Regions from separate parts of the Paenibacillus sp. FSL L8-0641 genome, predicted to be linked through region 3. Evidence: predicted binding sites of a transcription regulator. Region 3 holds the regulator's gene; each other region holds the start of a gene.

Region 1 (6,932 bases), 1.5 Mb from region 3:
AATAAGCTGCTGTTCTCCTACGTACTAATTGTCATGATTCCGGTGCTGGTGGTTGGCGGCTGCGTTACTTTTTATTTGCGAGAGCAGGCATTGAATAGTGCAATTGCCCAGACGGTAAACAATGTGGAAAAGATCAAGAGCCAGACGGCAAATTTACTGCGTGTGCCAACGGATATTTCAAATGGGCTCATGTTCGATAAAAGGCTGAGGGAGATGGCGAACCGACAGTATCCGGGTATGGTAGAGCTGATGAATGCGTACCATCAATACAAGGATTTTAATGAGTATACTCAGCAATATAGAGAAGTTGCTACTATCCGGTTCTATTCGTATAATCCGACGCTTGTCAATAATCTGGAGTTTATTCCAGTGGATTCTAACATTGAGCGGCAGCAGTGGTTCCAGACGGCTTTGCAGGGAACGGCGATTAACTGGTTTTACATTCAGGATAAGGAAGATAACCCGGTTAATCGCCTGAGCCTGGTACGGCAAATTCCATTTCCCGAATACAATACCAAGGGAGTTCTGATGATATCGCTGAGTCAGACCGAGTTGAATCATATGCTGAGCAAGGAGCCTTTTGAAACATTGATTGCAGATCGTAACGGGATTGTGGTCGCAGCTACTCGTCCGCAGTCGGTGGGCCAGACGTTGAGCGATTTACATTTGGGCTTTGACGTCCAGCGTGCGGGTAAGGGAATATATGAAGCGAAAATCAACGGAATGCCCTCCAACATCATCGTGGATGAGCTGCTGCCCGCCTCCAGTGTGAGCGGATTTACGATTATTTCAGTGTTTTCGACGGAGCATATTGTACAGGGAGCCAACCGAATCAGCCTGATTGGTGCTTTATGTGTTCTTGCAGTGCTGGTTATGGCACTGATTCTGATCACCATCATTTCCTGGCTGATTACCAAACGCCTACAGCGGTTGAGCTATGAGCTGGGTAAGGTAGCCGCGGGCGATTTTCATGTGGTATCGAGTGTGGAGGGAAGGGACGAGATCGGGGATTTATCCCGCCGTTTCAACTATATGGTGAGTAGTATTCGCCAACTCATGGCGCAGGTCTATGAGACGAGTGAGCACAACAACAGGCTGGAATTGGCACAAAAGGATATCAAGTTAAAAATGATGGCCAGCCAAATTAATCCACACTTTCTGTTTAATGCATTAGAATCTATTCGAATGAAAGCACATCTGAATGGGGAAGCGGAAATTGCAACGACGGTGCGTTTGCTTGGCAGGCTGATGCGCCGGAATCTGGAGATTGGCAGTGGTAAAACGACGGTACTACAGGAGCTGGATATGGTGCGATCCTATTTGCAAATTCAGCAGTTCAGATTTGGAAATCGCTTGATCTATGAAGTGAATTTGGAAGAAGATGCGACGGACATGTCGATTCCTCCCTTAATCATACAACCGCTGGTGGAAAATGCGGTCATTCATGGACTGGAAAATAAGGAAGAGCCGGTTACCGTGAAGGTAAATATTGCAATAGAACAAAGAAAGTTGAAAATTAAAGTAGAAGATGACGGGATCGGCATGGAAGCTGGGCAACTGACCCGTCTGCTAGCTCGGATCAGGGGGACGGATGAGCCAGAAGGGAGCAGTATTGGCCTGCGTAATGTACATCAACGTCTGACATTGATGTATGGTGAACGTTATGGATTGCATATTGAAAGCGCATTACAAGTAGGAACAACCGTATACTTTTCCATACCAAGGGAGGAAGAGTCGAATGTATAAAGCAATGATTGTAGATGACGAGCCAGCGATTCGTGAAGGATTGTCCTCCATTATTGACTGGGGGGATTGTGGCTTCCGTATTGTCGATACGGCAGGGAATGGACGCGAGGCTCTGGATAAGTTCGGAGAGCATCGGCCGGAGCTAGTCATTGTAGATATTCGTATGCCCGGGATGAGTGGACTGGAGGTTATACGTAGCATACGTGAAAAGAACGGGGAGCCGTATCATTTTCTCATTTTAAGCGGATATGCAGACTTTGATTATGCACGGCAAGCCATGGGCTTCGGAGTAGATGGCTATCTACTGAAGCCAGTTGATGAGGAAGAAATGACGACAGAGTTGAAGCGGGTACGGCAAAACATTGAGGATGAGAAAGAAGTCGGCAAATGGGGAAGTCCGCCTTCTCATGAGCGTAATTGGATCGAAGCTCTATTGTTTCCGGTTCATCGAGAGTATACTCGTAATGCTGTAGAAAGCAGCGATTCTCTGCACAGAGCATCCAAGCAGGCTGAACATCAAAGCGGTAACGGAAAACATGGACAACAGCCAGCGTTACCAGCATTGGACTGGAGTAGCTATCAGATTATTCTGATAGATTTACGTATACCTGACTGGGATCGGCAAGCCCGGCAGTCGGCAGCAAAGCAGCGACTAACAGAAATGTGCCATGAGCAAGGCAGAGGTATCGTGTTTGAGGCTGGAATATATGTGGGTCTTTTGCTTCCCGCCACGTTAAAAACGGAGAGAGATGCTGTTCAGTTACTGGCTGTTTGGCGACAGGACCTAAAGCCGTGGGCAACGGAAATTTATGCGGCTGCCGGTGATCCTGTAGCCATTCTTAACGACATTCCCAGATCTTTTGAGCAGGCACTGCGATTATTGGAGCGTACGTTTTTGTTCCGGGCAGAAAGAGTCATGCTTCCTGGAGACCTACACGAATTGGAGACAGTCGAGACTGAAATGAGTGGAGCGTCTGATAGTGCCACAGATGATCCCATACGTTATGCAGAAAAGCTGTACTATGCGCTAGATATGGCTAATAGTGAAGCTGCAACCCGTGTCATTAAGGAAATGGAAGTCCAATTTCCGCGGATTTATCGCACAGAATCCGCAATCAAGGCGGCATTCGCCCAAACATTCACACTGGCGTTGAACAAGTATGCAGCCGGACAGGATCACAGTCGAACCGTGCTGGAGGAGCACTCCAGCTTTATAACCGATGTATATGCTTATTCCACATTGGGCGAGCTGGTGGATCACTCGCTGGAGCATGTGTTGCAATGGATTGGACAGACTGATCCCGGTGGCAAGGACATCATCATGAAACAAATGATTGACTTTATTCATAGTCATTATGATGAAAATTTGCGATTGGAGTTACTGGCAGATATGTTTAATTACAATAGTGGCTATTTGGGCAAATTGTTCAAAAGTCATACTGGCGAGGCCTTTAATGCCTACCTGGATAAGGTGAGGATTGAGCGAGCAAGGGAGTTGCTTGCACAAGGAATTAAGGTACACCAGGTGGCGGAACGCGTAGGGTATGCGAACGCAGATTATTTTCATAGTAAATTTAAAAAGTATGCTGGAATGTCACCTTCCTCCTATCGAAATCGGGTTCAAAAGAACGGAGGAACAGATGGCTGTTGATAGAATCCTAGGTATAACGCTATGAAGTCTCTCTTGCAGATGTCGGAGGTACAACCTCCGAACGAAGAGAGGCTTTTTTTGCATGATGAAAAAAAGATAGATCAATAGGAAATGTCACATTTATTATGGGATTTAGGCTGTTTTCATCAAATCGCCATCGTTATGACACAGCTTTGACACGATGTTCACATTTTCGATTCTATTTCATTTAAATTTATTCTATATAATGGGGATAATCTGAAGCCGGATCATGACACCATGGTGAAGGTAGTTGAGTGAGTCATTTTCTAAAAGGTGACCGCTGCATATGTAAGAATGTGAATACTGTCACAAATGTAGAAGACTTCAGATTACAGACACTATAAATCAATGTTAAGAGAAGTACAGGGGGAGGAGCAACATCATGGACGTATTGGATTTGGCACGGTTGCAGTTTGCAACCACAACGATTCTTCACTTTGTTTATGTGCCGATCTCCATTGGATTGTCGTTATTGGTGGCAATTATGGAGACTATGTATGTTATTAAGAAAAATGACTTGTACAAAAAAATGGCTCAATTCTGGGGAACGTTTCTGCTGATTAACTTTGCACTGGGCGTAGTCACCGGGATTTTGCAAGAATTTCAGTTCGGGATGAACTGGTCGGACTTTTCCCGTTTTGTGGGTGATGTATTTGGTACGCCGCTGGCGATTGAAGCGCTGCTTGCATTTTTCCTGGAATCGACCTTTATCGGATTATGGGTATTCGGTTGGGAAAGATTGTCCAAAACGGTCCATTTAATTTGTATGTGGTTGGTATCTATCGGTACGATGTTATCGGCATTGTGGATTCTAGCTGCTAATTCCTTCATGCAGCGTCCAGTAGGCTATGAGATTCAAAATGGACGTGCAGAAATGAAAGATTTTGCTGCTCTGCTAACGAATGAACAACTGTTATGGGAATTCCCACATACATTGTTTGCTGCTTTTGCGACAGGAGCATTTCTGATCGCGGGTATCAGTGCATGGAAGCTGATGCACAAAAAGAATATGGACTTTTTTAAACCTTCTTTTAAATTGAGTATTATTGTTGCCTTAATCAGTGCCATTGCTATTCCTTTGTTTGGTCATGGACAGGCTCAATATTTGGTGAAAACACAACCGATGAAGATGGCTGCCAGTGAGGGATTATGGGAGAACAGTGGTGACCCCGCTCCTTGGACCGTTATCGCATGGATTGATCCTGGAAACAAGGGAAATACCTTTGAGATTAAAGTTCCTTTTGCTTTGAGTTTTCTATCCTATAGTAAATTTACCGGCTCTGTGCCTGGTATGAATGAGCTGCAAGCCCAATATGAAAAAACGTATGGTCCGGGCGATTATATCCCGCCAGTACGTACCACGTTTTGGAGCTTCCGCATTATGATTGCGGCTGGATGTGGCATGATTGCACTCGCCTTATACGGGGCTTACCTGACGTTCCGTAAAAAGCTGGAAGGTTCACATCGCTGGTTCTTCCGTCTGATGATATGGGGGATATCCCTTCCATTCATTGGGAATACTTCAGGTTGGATCATGACTGAAATAGGTCGCCAACCGTGGACGGTATTTGGTTTGCTTCAAACGAAAGATTCTGTTTCGCCTACCGTTGTGGCAGGAGAAGTGCTATTCTCGTTCATCTCATTTACTACATTGTATTTAATTTTAACAGGTGTGCTGGCGTTTCTGTTTTACCGTACGGCTCGTAAAGGTCCAGATATTGAGCCACATCAGCAAACGGTAATTCATGATCCTTTTGCTCAAGGGGGTGACACCATTGTCGCTAAATGATTTATGGTTCTTATTGATCGCTGTGCTGTTTACCGGCTTCTTTTTTCTGGAGGGCTTTGATTTTGGCGTAGGAATGGCCACAGGATTGGTGCCGCGTAACGACCAACAAAAACGTTTGATGATCAATACGATTGGTCCATTCTGGGATGCCAACGAAGTGTGGCTGATTACAGCAGCAGGTGCAATGTTTGCCGCTTTTCCGCATTTTTATGCGACTATGTTCAGCGGATATTATCTCGTATTTGTGTTTATTTTGCTAGGTTTGATCTTGCGTGGAGTTTCTTTTGAGTTCCGCGGAAAGGCTGAAGGAAAATGGTGGACAGGAACGTGGGATGCCTGCATTCTGATTGGCAGCTTTCTACCGCCGATGCTGTTCGGTATGGCTTTTGCGGCTTTGGTGAAAGGTGTACCTATTCAGCAAAACATGGATTTGAAAGCTGGATTTTCCGATGTATTCAATGGATATACCGTATGGATTGGACTGACAGTGGTCGGAATGTGCCTAATGCACGGACTGACGTTTATTTCTCTGCGGACGATTGGAGAAGTACGGGATCGTGCTCGCGTGATGGCATCCAAATTTCTTCCGGTATTGGGCATTTTACTTGCGGGCATGGTGGTATGGACTTATTTTGCAACGGATTTATTTGCGCGTCGCGGTCCCTTTATGTATGCTGCGGTAGCAGTCGGAATTGTCGCCTATGTGCTGACGTGGTACTTCCTGAAGCAGCGCCGTGAAGGATGGGCCTTCGGGATGACAGGTGCAGTGATTTTGCTGACCTTCGTTTCGTTATTCGTCGGTTTGTTCCCAAGATTTATGGTGAGCTCGATTAACAGTGCTTTTGATTTGACGATTTATAATGCAAGCTCCAGTCATTACACCCTGAAAGCCATGACGATTGTTGCAGCAACGCTTTTACCCTTTGTGCTGGCTTATCAGGCGTGGAGCTATTTTGTTTTCCATAAGCGTCTCAGTGAGAAGGATCATTTGGAATACTAATGGATAAGGCATGGTTTGAATTAAAGGGCATTCGGCCAGTGATGCTGCTACTGGCTGCCCTTTCCCTGCTCCAGGGGGCCGCGGTGATTGCACAAGCAGTCTTCTTGGCAAAGGCTGTTACGATTTTGTTTGAACAAAATCCGCTGGTGATGGCTTGGCCGTCGCTGGCGTTGTTTTTCGCTGCTTTTGCAACGAGGCATACGGCGATCTGGCTGCAACGCCGGACAGCAGGCCGTTTTGCTGAAGCTTCAGGCGCTTCCTTACGGGAGCGTCTGCTTGCACGTTTGTTCGAACGGGGGCCGGGTTTTGCAGCGCAGGAAGGTAGCGGCAAGTTGGTGACGCTGGCGCTGGACGGCATGGATCGTTTTCGCACGTATTTGGAACTGTCCATTCCTCGAATGATTGACATGATGGCTGTCACTATACTTGTACTTGTGTATGTTTTCACATTGGATGTCATTTCAGGTGTGATTTTGACGACTACGATGCCGATCCTGGTAGGCTTCTTTATTTTGCTCGGCTTGGCAGCGCGGAAGCAGGCAGACAAGCAGTGGCGTTCCTATCGTCTGTTATCTCATCATTTCACGGATTCGCTGCGTGGACTTCAGACACTAAGGTTTTTGGGTCGTAGCCAAGAGCATGGGGAAACGGTTGGGAAGGTCAGCGACCAATACCGCACGGCAACAATGCGCACGCTGCGGGTAGCGTTTCTTTCCTCATTTGCC
Region 2 (6,932 bases), 2.3 Mb from region 3:
ATTATGCTTTGGATGAAAAGATATCTTCCATATTTTATCTGGCCCCCTCATTTATAACGAAAAAAATATCCGTTGATCATGATGGATACGCAAGTGGTACTAAAATTGTGAATGAGAATAAAGCAGTAAATGCCGTTGAGATTCCAGTTATGAGTGGAAGAGATGCATTTGATCTGAATTTTTATACCAAGGATGGTTCGGAGTATTTAACCATAGATGGACAATCCTATATCAGTGAAGATGCTGCTAAACCTATCTTGGGAGGAAAATCAGTGCACACTGTACCATCTAATGGCCAAGCCACATGGTATAAAATAGATAAAAACTCAGCCAATAAAACGATGACCGTTGATTTTCCAACAAGCGGAGGGTTCGCTGTCTATGATGAAAACGGAGCAGTTGTACAATTTTCAACTGCTAGCAATAACAATTCGGTTGTACTGCCCAAAGGTGGCTTGATCGTTTTGGGTGGCAATGCAGGGGATGTATTTAAAATCAATTTGAATTAAGTGTGTAGTCGCTTCTGTAAATTCAGGAGCGACTATTTCATTCAGCAGATGAACCTAAATCCGTAATGGATAATTTTATATCAAAGGTTACGGGGGTTTTGCTGAATTTGTAATCCCAATTATCCTTTACCTTTTTCCACACCTGCGGTTTCTCAATATGCAAATGGTCACCAAAACCGGCAACATCGACTTTATATTCTGACTGTAATTTGTGCATAAGAGACTTAATCCTGCGAGTCACTTGTTTTTCAAACTCTTTCTCAGCCTCCTTCATGTTTTGTGTCTCAGTCGGGTCCGCTTTATCATCCCAGTTTTCGATTAAACGTCCTTTGGATTCAATTTTTACGTGAAACGAGATATCGTTGCCTTCGGTTACTTTAGTTGTTATTTTGCTTTTTACCGATTTGATTTCGTAAGTGATAGCTTCATTCCGCTTGTCATATGTTTTTACAGCTCCGCCCTTAACATCACCTGTAATCCAGCCAATACTCTCCACGTCTTGTTGGTCCAAACTGCCTATCCAGTGACCGGTATCTCCTTTAATAATACCAGCACCTGAAAATTCCAATTCCCCATCGGATTCAGTGATGTTTTGCAATATATAGCTTTTTTTGGAATGCATCATCCCATCCAATTCAGACAAATTGACCCCCCTCATTACCTTGCTGGTTCTGAAATGGTTACGAAGCATATACAGAATATGAATGGATGGGACTTCTTCCTTATATTTGGTAACTAAAGTACTAGCTGCTCGTCCCTTGCTTAAGAAGACCAAGCAACTCGGGCGAATATCATTATCACGAAGCGCAAAATCCATCAATTGCTGCATCGTCTGTTCTTTCGCCAAATCGGTGGCAACCACCATGACCTTTAGATGGTGGCCAATAACGGGGCGATCCAAACGGAGAGAGAGCTGCCGGAAGATTTCAAGCAAAGAATCTCCTGTGCCAGTTATGTTGTTATAGTTTGGCTCTTGTCCCCCTCCTCCGCCTTGTTGGTTTGGGCTTCCAGATGATTTTTTGGGGACGATTTGTACGCTGGCCGTAATTTTATTTTTCTTGAAGTAACGGCTACCTTTCTTCTCCAGATCCTGTTCCAATGGAGTGAGCTCCCCCTTATCCAGAGAAAGTCCTGTATATATGCTAAGTTCCTCTACTTCTTTGCTGCTCCAACAACCGACTTGAGTCACCAGAAGAATAAAGGCAAGCAGTACAGATAGGATAGGTCGTCTACACATTTTGCTTCATTCCCTTCTTCCTGATCATGAACACAATGGAGAGAAATACCGGAATCAAAATAAATAATAGGATTCCCATATATCCGATCGCATCGCCCAGGCTAAACACTTCCATCATACGAACAGGAGTCATTGTGGAGATAAAGATTAGCGGGATTAAACCGAAAACCGCATAACGATATTTAAAACCAAACACCTGTGAAACACCTAAGGATGCATTGAAGAAAAAACTGCAGGAATTACAAAACATTTGCATCATCCAGATCACTAGCAGTGGAAACTCTAGACGTTCAAAAAGAAATCCAGGGATTTCAAAACTGCGCATCAAATTAATGGTAGGCCAAGTACTTGTCACAGTGGAATCTACCGATAGCCCGCCGATGACCATAACTACGGTCAAAAAGTACAAAATTAAAGGGATACTGATCCCCACTACCATGGCCTTAAATGCCTTCTCGGGGTGCTGCATAAAAGCGACCAGTGTCATGACGACTTCACATCCACTGAAAACAAGGATAGTTGATTTCAGCCCCTTGATGACGGGCAAAACCCCTTCACTCAATACGGGACGAAGATGATCAATTTCAAAAATCCTTAAGCTAAAGAGAAAACAAAAAAGCAGAAAGAAAAGACTGATTGGAAGTACAATCTGGTACAGTCGCACGATGGGATTAATGCCTCCAAAAACTAAATAACTCCCTACCCAGATAAATGGAATCACAATCGCCCAGATGGGTGTGCCTTCGAGTAGAAAAAACATGGTCACTTCAGCTAACACACGTATTTCAAAGCCGGCAATGATTATAAAGTATATAATCAATAGCACGCTTAAGATTCCTCCCGGAACAGTGCCTACAATTCTTCTGGAGTATTGGTATATGGTGTTTCCGGGAAACTGTTGACTTAATTTCACCATGACCCAGACGACGAATATGACAATACCTCCACCGATGAGGACAGAAAGCCATGCATCAGGAGTCTGTACTTGTTCAGTTACACCCCTCGGCAGTGTCAAAATCCCTGCGCCCAATACGGTATTGGTCAGGAATACAGCCGCCTGCTTCGTCGTGATCTTGTCATCAGAGCGTCTAAACACAGTAGCTCCTCCTTCGTCTTGGCATCATGGTCTACGCCTTTTTTGCTGCGTTTTCATCATAACAGGTCTTCGTTTCATTAGAGATATAGGAGCTCGGATGTACATATCTTTCAAGTCGCTTAGACGCATCGGGGAAAAGGGAGTCACATATGGGACGCCGAAGCTTTTCAATTTCGTCAGATGGATACAAATCAACAGAAAGAACAATATGGTTCCGAGCATCCCCAGGATTGCTGCAAAGAGCATGCCGACGAAACGCAGTAGGCGCAAGGTAATGCCCGCACTGTATGTCGGTATCGAAAATGAAGAAATGGCAGTTACCGCAACCACAATCACCAGGAAGGGGCTGACGATGCCCGCATTTACAGCAGCGTCGCCGATGACCAAGCCTCCCACAATGCCCATTGCAGGACCAATGGGTTTGGGCAATCGGATGCCGGCTTCCCGCAGGATTTCAATCGAAATTTCCAGAATCATGACTTCAATGACGGAAGGAAAAGGGACGCCTTGACGGGTCTGAATGATGCTAATGACCAGCTTGGTCGGAATCAAACCGGGATGAAATGAAATAAAAGAGATATACAAAGCAGGGCCCATCAGCGCTATGAAAGCTCCAAAAAATCTCAGCAAACGTAAAAGTGAACCTGGAATCCAGCGTTCATAATAATCCTCGGGAGATTGAAGCAGCATACTGAAGGTCACCGGGACAATAAGTGCAAAGGGAGTCCCGTCCAGAAGAATGGCTATTCTTCCTTCCAGTAATGCATTAATGACACGGTCGGGTCGCTCTGTGTTGTGAACCTGCTGGAACGGACTTAAATAATTGTCTTCGATGAGTTGCTCCACATAACCGGATTCAGCCAAAAAATCCATATCTATTTTTGATATTCTGCGGTTTACTTCTTCAAGAAGATCCGGATTCACAATATCCTTGATGTACGCGACAACCAGATCCTTTTTGATTCGGCTTCCCACTTGAAATTTCTTCATTTCCAGACTTTTATTTAAGCCCTGGCGTCGAAGCATCGAAGTATTTTCACTTAATACTTCCGTAAAACCGATTCTGGGACCCCGAAGTAGTGCTTCAGAGGTTGGTTCATTGACGGAGCGAATGGCGCCATTAGGCGAGCCTACCAGTAGTGCTTCCTTCATTCCTTCAATTAATAAGGCAGTATGACCTAAAAGGATGAACTCGTGCAGTTCCTCCATACTGGTAACTTCACTAATTTGCGTAAGTGGCATCAAGCTATCTTTTATAAAAGAGCTACTTATACTTTCCGGCTGTTCCTGTTGGTCCTGCTGGCCCTCAAACATCAAGACCTCCAATACCTGATTGCTCATAAGCTTTTCATCCTGCATGCCTTCTATGAAGACTAATACGGACCGAGCATGAAATTTTTTCAACATAAACTCACGAAAATGCACATCACTATTTCCGCCTATAGACTCTCGGATCGAATTTAAATCGGAATCGTAATTCCCTGTAATTTTAGAGTTTGGTTTATTCTGTTGATCAAGGTGCCCTTCGTTATTTTCATCGGAGAGCGGCCGACCGGAAGAATGTTTGGATTTCGCTCCCTTACTACCGACAAACGAATAAATCGAGGTGTTTATATAATAAATCCCTAAAGGAATAATCAACGCGAGGCCTGCTTGAAAGAGTATACTCCAGCTCGGAATATAAGAAATTATTTTAGACCACAAGATGACCACCTCCAAACGAATCAATTCTAAGATACAAGTTGTCCCTAAAGTATTCCTTATAAAGGTTGTATTTACACATGAACTGGAAAGATTCGTTCGATGACCAGAGCAAATGATCATCAACTACACTATTTTTAAATCTAATCATTACGGCAGATCTCACACGAAACACTTCTGTTGTTGTTATAGAGCTATCTAGCACTGAGAGCCAGTGTAGAGAATGGAGCAAAATCCCTTGAAACGGAATAGGGAAATCCCTAAATATTCTTAATTTTAACTACATTGTGATTCTAGTCACATATAGCTCTATCTGCTGTATTAAAATAGAAGCATAAACAATATTCATTAGAAACGTAGAGATGTCGTCGGATAGGAAGTAGCGTCGAATGAATGGAGGAACCGGTATATGATAAACAGTAAAAAGAAGCTTGTGGTTATAGGGAACGGGATGGCTGGTATCAATACGGTCGAACAAATTTTAAAATTAACAGATAAATATGAAATTACAGTCCTGGGAAGTGAGCCGCATCCGAACTATAACAGGATCATGCTCTCTTATGTGTTGGAAGGTAGTAAAACAATAGATGATATCATACTGAACGATTTGCAATGGTATGCGGATCAAGGGATTACTTTATATACAGGAAAAATGGTTAAAAGTATCGACGGTGAGAACAAGAAGATTCTCACCGAAGACGGACTGGAAATTGATTACGATGTGGCTTTGGTGGCTACTGGTTCACAATCGTTTATTCTGCCTATTCCGGGTAAAGAATTACCGGGAGTTATTGGTTTCCGAGATATCGCCGATTGCTCGGCAATGCTGGAAGCGGCAAAGACCTATAAAAAGGCCGCTGTCATTGGTGGAGGTCTGTTGGGGCTGGAGGCAGCTAAAGGCCTGGTCAATCTGGGGATGGATGTTACGGTCGTTCATTTAATGGAAGATTTGATGGAACGTCAGCTAGACCGGGAAGCCTCTGCGATGCTAAAAGCAGAACTAGAACGCCAAGGAATCAAGTTTGCTATGCAAATGCAAACTTCGGAGGTGTACGGTCAAGATCGCGTACAAGGATTGCGGTTTTCAGACGGAAGCGAGCTGGAAGCGGATTTGGTCGTTATGGCGGTTGGGATCAAGCCTAATATTCAGGTAGCTGTGCAAAGTGGTATGGAAACGAACCGTGGTATTGTAGTCGATGATTTGATGAGAACCTCTGTGCCGGATGTATATGCTGTAGGGGAATGTGTTGAACACCGCGGAATCTGTTATGGTCTGGTAGCTCCGCTGTTTGAGCAGGGAAGTGTCATTGCCAAACATTTGGCAGGCGCGGAAACTGAAGGTTATATGGGATCGGTGGTTTCCACCAAGCTCAAAATTTCAGGGGTGGATGTTTTCTCAGCTGGCGAATTCATAACCCAGCCTGAACATACGGTGATTGTTGCAAAAGATGAGTGGAAGCGGACCTACAAAAAAGTGCTGCTTCGTGAAAATAAGATTGTTGGAACTGTACTGTTTGGCGATGTGAGCGAATCTGCTAGCCTGCAAAAATATGTGCGTCAGCAAACATTGATGACAGATGAAATATATGGACAGCTCATGGGTACTGGATGCAGCAATCACGGGTCGAAAACATCATCCGCTGAAACGATGGCCGATGATGAAATTGTGTGTGGCTGTAACGGTGTTACTAAAAAGGCCATTGTTGATGCAATTAATGACAATGGGCTGACTACAGTCGATGAAATTAAAGCATGTACCGGAGCAACTCGTTCTTGTGGAGGATGTAAGCCGGTCGTGGAGCAGATTCTACAATATGTTCTTGGAGACAGCTTCAAGACGTCAGCCAAGCAAGGAATATGTAGCTGCACAACATTGAGCCGGGACGAGATTGTGGAAGCGATCAAAACCAAAGGGCTGACAACAACGCGTGAAGTTATGAATGTACTGGGTTGGCATAATGATGAAGGTTGCTCCAAATGCCGGCCGGCGCTGAATTACTATCTGGGAATGATTAACCCGGACACCTATGAAAATGAGGGGGATTCCCGTTTTGTAAATGAGCGATTGCACGCAAACATTCAAAAGGATGGAACGTTTACAGTTGTTCCTAGAATGTACGGCGGTGTAACGACCCCAGAAGATTTGAAGAAGATAGCAGATGTTTCTCTTAAATACAACGTTAAGGTCGTTAAAGTAACAGGAGGACAGCGGCTTGATTTGATCGGTGTCCGTAAAGAGGATCTGCCTAAAGTATGGGAAGAACTCGATATGCCGTCGGGGTATGCCTACGCGAAGTCACTTCGTACGGTTAAAACCTGTGTTGGATCGCAATTTTGTCGGTTTGGTACACAGGACTCGATGGGAATGGGAGAAGTGTTGGAACGGAAA
Region 3 (6,932 bases):
GGCTTCCATCATCGTAAAACAGCTGCCACACATATTCGCCATTGAACACACTCGGCTGGAGGCTTACAATTTTTACACCTGGAAGCTGCTGCTGAATTAGCGACGTCATTTTTTGCTCGTCGACTCCGTTCTTCAGCAGCTCGGTATGAACACCGCTATTATCTGCGGCAGGTACGTTAGGTTGTCCCTCCACTTTTTGAAAAGGAACCCATACCATTATATTTTCATTCTGTGCATTTTTCCCTTGAACCACCCAATATACCTGATCCCACACAGACTTCCATGTTTGAGTCGTGCTAACCAGACCACCTGATTGCTTGGCCTTAATGATAGCGGCATTTTTCTCAGCCACCTGGTCTTGAGTAACATAGGAATAATACCAGAAAATGCTGACCAGGATCAGTATCACGGCCAAAATGGCGACCGCTATCCATTTTTTCTTATTTTTCAAACCCGTGCTTCCTCTCTAAGGGGATGTGACACCTGAATTAGCGCGACAGCAGCCCTTCAAAGGCGGCTTGTGCCTCATGTTTGATACGTTCCTCGTCCATAGTCAGGCATTCGCCGTTTTTCACAACCTGACGACCGTCTACCCACACATGAGCCACGTCCTTGGCGCTTGCAGAGTATACCGCATGGGAAATAAGATCTGTACGCGGCAAGAAATGTGCCTGATTCAGATCCAACGCGATAAAGTCAGCCTTGTTGCCTGCTGCCAACGCTCCTACTTCTTTTAAACCAATCGACTTTGCACCGTATTCCGTTGCCAGACGCAGCGCTTCACTTGCAGGAACTGCCGTAGGGTCACCGGATACACCCTTGTGAATAAGTGCTGCCAGACGCATTTCCTCGAACATATCCAGGTTATTATTGCTGGCAGGACCATCCGTTCCGAGAGAAACCGTAACCCCTGCACGCAGCAATTCAGGCACTCTTGCCACACCACTTGCCAGCTTCAAGTTGCTGCCAGGATTGTGGGAAACCGCTACACCACGTTCTGCCAGTAAAGCTATTTCTTCGTCGTTCAAATGAACGCCATGGGCAACAAGCGAAGGACGGGAGAAAAAGCCAAGCTTATCCAAGTGTGCAACCGGACGCAAACCGTAGTCGCGTACGTTTTGCTCCACTTCGGCGATCGTCTCAGACATGTGCGTATGCAGTGGCAAGTCCAGATCATGCGCAGCTTGTACGAATTTTTCAATAAACGCAGGTGGACATGTATATGGCGCGTGCGGAGACATCATCGTAGTAATACGCCCGTCTGCTTTACCGTGCCAGTTACGTGCAAAAGTCACGGCCTCTGCCAGCTTGATTCGCTGTTCTTCCTCCGAACATAGTCCAATTGCTCCACGCATCAGACTTGCACGAATACCTGACTCTTCAGCCACACGAGCCACTTCATCCATATGATCGTACATATCGAGGAAGGTTGTTGTTCCACCTTTCAGCATTTCCAGCACAGACAAGGACGTACCCCAGTACACGTCTGTAGATGTAAACTTGGCTTCCATAGGCCACATTTTTTCCTGAAGCCATACTTGAAGTGCCAAATCATCTCCATGCCCACGCAGTAGAGACATCGCCGCATGACCATGAGTATTGATCAGACCAGGTAAAAACAATAGCCCTTTACCATCGATCGCTTCCGTCTCTTCCTCACCCGCAGGCAAGGTTTCGCCAATATAAGTAATACGACTATCCTCCACAATCATAAAACCATGGACTACCCCTGCTTCTGGTCCATTTACTGCAAAAGATCCGTTTTTAATCATCCATTTATTCACTGTCATATTGTGCTTCTTCCTTTCCGTCCTCCAAATAATAAGCGAGGCTAAGCAAATCAGTTGTAAAGTCTGTGGCATGAATCCGAATGTTGGCTGGTGCCTTGAGAGTAGTCGGTGCAAAGTTCAGGATCGCTCCAATTCCGCTATCAATAAGCCTATCAGCCACGTGCTGTGCTTCAAAATCAGGTACGGTAATAATCCCGATTCGAATGTTTTTTTCTTTCACAGTCGCTTCCAGTTCATCCATCGGTTGCACGACCAATGTATTGATCTTGGTTCCTACCTTATCCGGAAACGCATCAAATACCGCCACAATCTTCATATTGTCTTTTAAATAAGCGTTATAATTCGAAAGGGCTTGCCCCAGATTACCCGCTCCGACCAAGACTACATTAATTTGTTGGTCGATTTTCAGGATATGGCGTATTTTCTCAATGAGATAAGAAACATCATAACCAATACCCTTCCGACCAAAATCTCCAAAATAAGCAAGATCTTTACGGATTTGGGCCGGGTTTAAATCTAGCCTCTGTCCCAACTCTTGAGAAGAGACCGTAGCCACCTCCCGTTTGTGCAGTGCATTCAGATAACGTAAATATACGGGTAACCTCCGTACGACAGCCTCTGAAATTTTATCTGATTTCATACTTGCTCCCCCTAATTGTAACGAACATACTTATGTCCGTCCGTTATGCCTCTGTCTCCGGGGCGGATTGGAGCCATTCGGCGATGCGGGGCACCATTTGCTCCGATGGCATATGCTCCATTTTTGGTCCCGGTAACGAGTACAAAAAGTGCTTTCCGTAATAGGATTCAATCACACGCGTATCATAAACGATAACTACCCCGTGGTCGTTCGCTGTACGTACCAACCGACCAAATCCCTGTTTGAAGCGAATGACCGCTTGCGGTACAGACAGCTTCATAAATGGATTCTTCTTCTGCTGCTGGAGCAGTTCGCTTTTTGCCTCCAGCAGCGGGTGATTCGGCGGTTGAAACGGCAAGCGAACAATGGCTAGACAAGTCAGAGCCTTCCCCGGAATATCGACGCCTTCCCAGAAGCTGCTGGTTCCCAGCAATACAGAAGCTTTCGCTTCCTGAAACCGGCGGGTTAGCTTGCTGCGACTTCCACTGTCCACGCCTTGTCCCAGCACAGTAATTTCGCTGGATGCTAAGGCCTCTTTGAGCGGCTCATACACTTGCCGGAGCATCCGATAGGACGTAAACAGAACGAGCATTCTCCCCCGCGTCGCCTGAGCAGTCGCTCCTAGAGAGCTAACGAGCATATCTACAAAATGTGCATCTCCTACACTGCCCTTCACACTTGGGAAATCCCGTGGAATAACCAGCAACACCTGATCCCTGTAATTAAAGGGTGACGGGAGCTGCGAAGTCATCAGCCGCTCTTGATCTGCGGCCTCCTGTAAGCCGAGCTGATCGATCATGTACTGAAACGACTTATCTACCGACAAGGTAGCAGAAGTCAGAATAATGCTTCTTTTTTTGTCAAAAAACATTTCTTTCAACTGGCGGCTCACATCGACGGGTACCGCATAAAATTGCAATGATTTACTACGGAATTGCCCGCTCGCCTCGAGCCAGTATACGGTTGTTTCATCATCGAGTCGGATAAAAAAGCGCAAATTTTCTCGAATCCCCGCCAAATCCTTGAGCAGACCCGTGATATCTGTAATAAGGCTATCCGCCGCATAATCGTCATGTTCTTCCTTGACGTCCAGCATCAGCTTGTCGCCCTTGCGCAAAATTTCGCTCATCGTTACATATAGCTGATTTTCCAAAGCTCCCGCCTGATCCCACTTTGCAGGCTTGGCCGAAGGTTTGAGACGGGAAGAAAACTGTCCTGTTTCACCCGGTGTCGCATCACTTCGCTCCGGCAACATGCCAAACAGTTTGTCGCTTAGCAGGTCCCAAGTTTCCTTCACCTCTAACACGAGCGGATACAGCTGATCAATGGTTGAGGCCCAATCTGCCGACTTCTCGTGCCCCGATTTCGCCAACTGTTGACGAAGTGAAGGCAGTTGTCCATTCTTGCTGTCTTTGAACAGTCGCGTCAGTGTATGCACGAGTGTGAAATATTTCATATGCATACCTAGGTGTTTACCAGCTACTTCCTCCAGGTGATGGGCTTCATCTATCACCAGATGTTCATAGCTCGGCAACAACTGATGACTGGCTTTGACGTCTGTGAACAACTTAGAGTGATTCGTAATAACAACATCCGCTATTCCTGCTTCATGGCGTGCACGATGATAATAACATTTGCGGAACCATGGGCAAGAACGACCAAGACAGGACTCTGAATCACTCGCCACCGTTTCCCAGAAATCCCCTCCACGGTTGCTCAGATTCAGTTCTTCATCATCACCGGTTTCTGTTAACGTCAACCAGACGATCATCTGAGCCGCTGTAATTAAATCTTCCTTCGGTGTAGCGAAGTCTCTTCTGTTTATTTTATGTTCAAACTTACGCAGACACAAATAATGTCCCCGACCCTTGAAAATAGCTGCCCGAAACGGAAACGGAATCACCTTGGTCAGCATCGGAATGTCGCGCTCGCGTAACTGTTCCTGCAGGTTGATCGTATGTGTACTCACCATAACGCGCTGTCCCTTTTTCACACTGTGATACAGCGATGGGAGCAAATAACCCAGAGACTTCCCTGTTCCTGTACCTGCTTCAATCAGCAGATGCTTGTCTTCACTCAGTGCCTGATTCACACCCTCAATCATCTGTATCTGCGCCTCGCGCTCCTCATATTGGCTCAAGGATGAACGCAAATTGTCCCGCACATCATCCATGTACTCCTCAAAGGAAACACCTGACAGTGGATTCGGGTCATCTTCTCTACGCGGAGCAGCTAGCTCCGTCCAATCTTCCACTTTTAGCGCAAGCTGACGAAAAAACTGATATCCCTCCAAATCCTGAATAGGATCAAGCTCTTTCTCTTCACGCACCCCATCAAGAAACCATCCAAGGTCACTGTCTTCCTCTGCAAACAAATCACTAAGCCGCTGTATCGTTATCAGAGGTAATGCTTGAAGCTCACCCAGACACTTTAAAAACACCTCGGCCGTAGCCAATGCGTCGCTGTCTGCTTGGTGAGGGCGATCATGTGCCAGCCCGAACTCAGAAGACACAAAACCCAACTGATACGAAGATAGCGATGGAAACATAATTTTCAGAAAATCCATTGTATCCAAGATTCTTCCGCTAAATGGCAAGTATCCGCACCGATCCAGAGCGTTTTGCAAAAAATTAAAATCAAACGCCACATTATGACCGACCAGTACAACATCGTCCAGCATAGGCACAAGCTCCATCATCATTTCTTCAAGTGCAGGTGCATCCTTCACGTCATCGTCTGTAATTCCGGTCAATCCAGTGATAAAAGGTGGAATAGATCTGCCAGGGTTCACATAAGAGCCGTAAACACGGGAAATGCTGTTATCATGATCTATAATTGCAAGTCCGACTTGAATGATGTCATCCGCGGACTGGGTGCCTGTCGTTTCAAAATCCAATACCGCAAATTTCATTCGGGCTTAATCCTTTCTTATGACACTTACAAAAATAATAACTCCGTATATTAGCATAGCAGAAGATCGCGTGTTTGGAAATTAAGACAGCCAAAAAAGACGATGCATACGCCGCCTCAGGAGGTGGGCATGCATCGTCTTACTCGGTGTCTGACAACTACATCCAGGTCATTATGGAGCTGTCGTATCGAAGCTTTTCGGTACCGGACAAACAGGCTTCCATATTGTGCAGCGGCTCGGGTAACGCAGGATCGAACTGATGTGCGAGAGCAAAACATTTTTGCGCCTCCTCTACGTCAGCCTGCTTTGCCAACAGACAGCCTAGCGCATTATAGATGACCGCTTTTAGTCCTGCCTGCTCAGTCAGGTCCAGCACCTTCTGAAAATGGTATACAGCCTCTGCTGGATCATCTAGTTGAAAATAGGCCATTCCCATATACATGCGACTCTGCCAACTATTCGGAAAATGCTGTAGTACCTGCTCAAATTGTTGGATCGCCTCAGGGTACATAAGTAATCGATAATACCCTTGCCCCCGACTAAAAGCCGGCAGCTCTTTTTCAGGCAGCTCCGTGTCAGACATATCGGTCTCCGCGGAAAAGCCGGCCGCACGCAGGCACACCATTTTTTCCTCAAAGGCCAGCCACTCATCCATAATTCCGTCACTCATTCTCCGCAGCAGACTCCAGTGCTGTAGCAGCTCCTGCCTGCGGGAGCCCTGGGCTGATGGGTAATGCTTCACGATATCATCTAACATGCTGTTCATTTCTGCGAATACATGCTGGAACATGTGCATCCCGCCCTTATGAAAGATGGATTAATACACTCACATTTTTCGCTTAAAAGACGGGTTTCATCCGCACTCCCATTCATTACATGATCGTCGCATGTACTTCTTTGTTCATCGTTTGGGCTGGTTTATTATGTTCATCAACAAATACCACTGTTGGTTTGTATGTTTTGGCCTCTTCATTTGACATGGAAGCATAGGAAATAATAATGACTGTATCACCAGGCTGCACCAAACGAGCTGCCGCACCGTTGAGACAGATCACACCGCTCCCACGCGGTCCGGGGATAACATAGGTTTCCAGTCGAGCTCCATTGTTATTGTTTACAATTTGAACCTTTTCATTCTCCAACAGATCCGATGTCTCCATGAGATCTTCATCTATAGTGATACTCCCCACATAGTTTAGGTTAGCTTCCGTAACCGTAGCGCGGTGAATTTTGGATTTCATCATGGTTCTAAACATGGGAAAGCACCTCCGTCTTCTGTATTCTTATATTGTCAATCAGTCGGGTACTGCCAAATTTCACAGCCAGCGCTACGATGACGTCTTCCTGAACATCACATAGCCGCTGCTCGGGAAGAAGGGGCTCCAGACCGGGAAAAGTTAAAATTTCAATGTAATCAATGTCTGCTAAAGGAGAGGAAGTAATGGTGGACTCCACCATTTGATGTAACTGACGAATCGTAATTGTGTTTGTTACAATATCTTCGCTCACTTCTTGCACCTTACGCAGTGACTGGGACAGCACCAATGCCTGCTCGCGCTGTTCTGCACTTAAATACACGTTACGGGAGCTG

The links. The regulator Rex, encoded in region 3, represses fermentation and respiration genes when NADH is low (regulators of the CRP and FNR family bind a similar motif). The targets are predictions, from matches to a motif close to TTGTGAAATATTTCACAA.
Region 1: MKY16_RS20920 (cytochrome ubiquinol oxidase subunit I) is a predicted target of Rex. The motif match lies at 3,713-3,730, and genes of this name have one in related genera.
Region 2: nirB (nitrite reductase large subunit NirB) is a predicted target of Rex. The motif match lies at 4,829-4,846, and genes of this name have one in related genera.

Annotation. Positions count from the first base shown of each region.
Region 1 covers NZ_JBBOUW010000001.1:4,594,021-4,600,952, reverse strand. Annotated here, with positions in the region: gene MKY16_RS20930 (cache domain-containing sensor histidine kinase) at 1-1,746, shown strand, start outside; gene MKY16_RS20925 (response regulator transcription factor) at 1,739-3,397, shown strand; gene MKY16_RS20920 (cytochrome ubiquinol oxidase subunit I) at 3,801-5,207, shown strand; gene cydB (cytochrome d ubiquinol oxidase subunit II) at 5,194-6,207, shown strand; gene cydD (thiol reductant ABC exporter subunit CydD) at 6,207-6,932, shown strand, end outside.
Region 2 covers NZ_JBBOUW010000001.1:771,034-777,965, forward strand. Annotated here, with positions in the region: gene MKY16_RS03385 (serine hydrolase domain-containing protein) at 1-509, shown strand, start outside; gene MKY16_RS03390 (Ger(x)C family spore germination protein) at 547-1,746, opposite strand; gene MKY16_RS03395 (GerAB/ArcD/ProY family transporter) at 1,739-2,842, opposite strand; gene MKY16_RS03400 (spore germination protein) at 2,867-4,546, opposite strand; gene nirB (nitrite reductase large subunit NirB) at 4,953-6,932, shown strand, end outside.
Region 3 covers NZ_JBBOUW010000001.1:3,082,771-3,089,702, forward strand. Annotated here, with positions in the region: gene MKY16_RS13695 (cell wall elongation regulator TseB-like domain-containing protein) at 1-451, opposite strand, end outside; gene MKY16_RS13700 (amidohydrolase) at 489-1,790, opposite strand; gene MKY16_RS13705 (redox-sensing transcriptional repressor Rex) at 1,777-2,430, opposite strand; gene dinG (ATP-dependent DNA helicase DinG) at 2,474-5,341, opposite strand; gene MKY16_RS13715 (tetratricopeptide repeat protein) at 5,499-6,131, opposite strand; gene panD (aspartate 1-decarboxylase) at 6,214-6,597, opposite strand; gene panC (pantoate--beta-alanine ligase) at 6,590-6,932, opposite strand, start outside.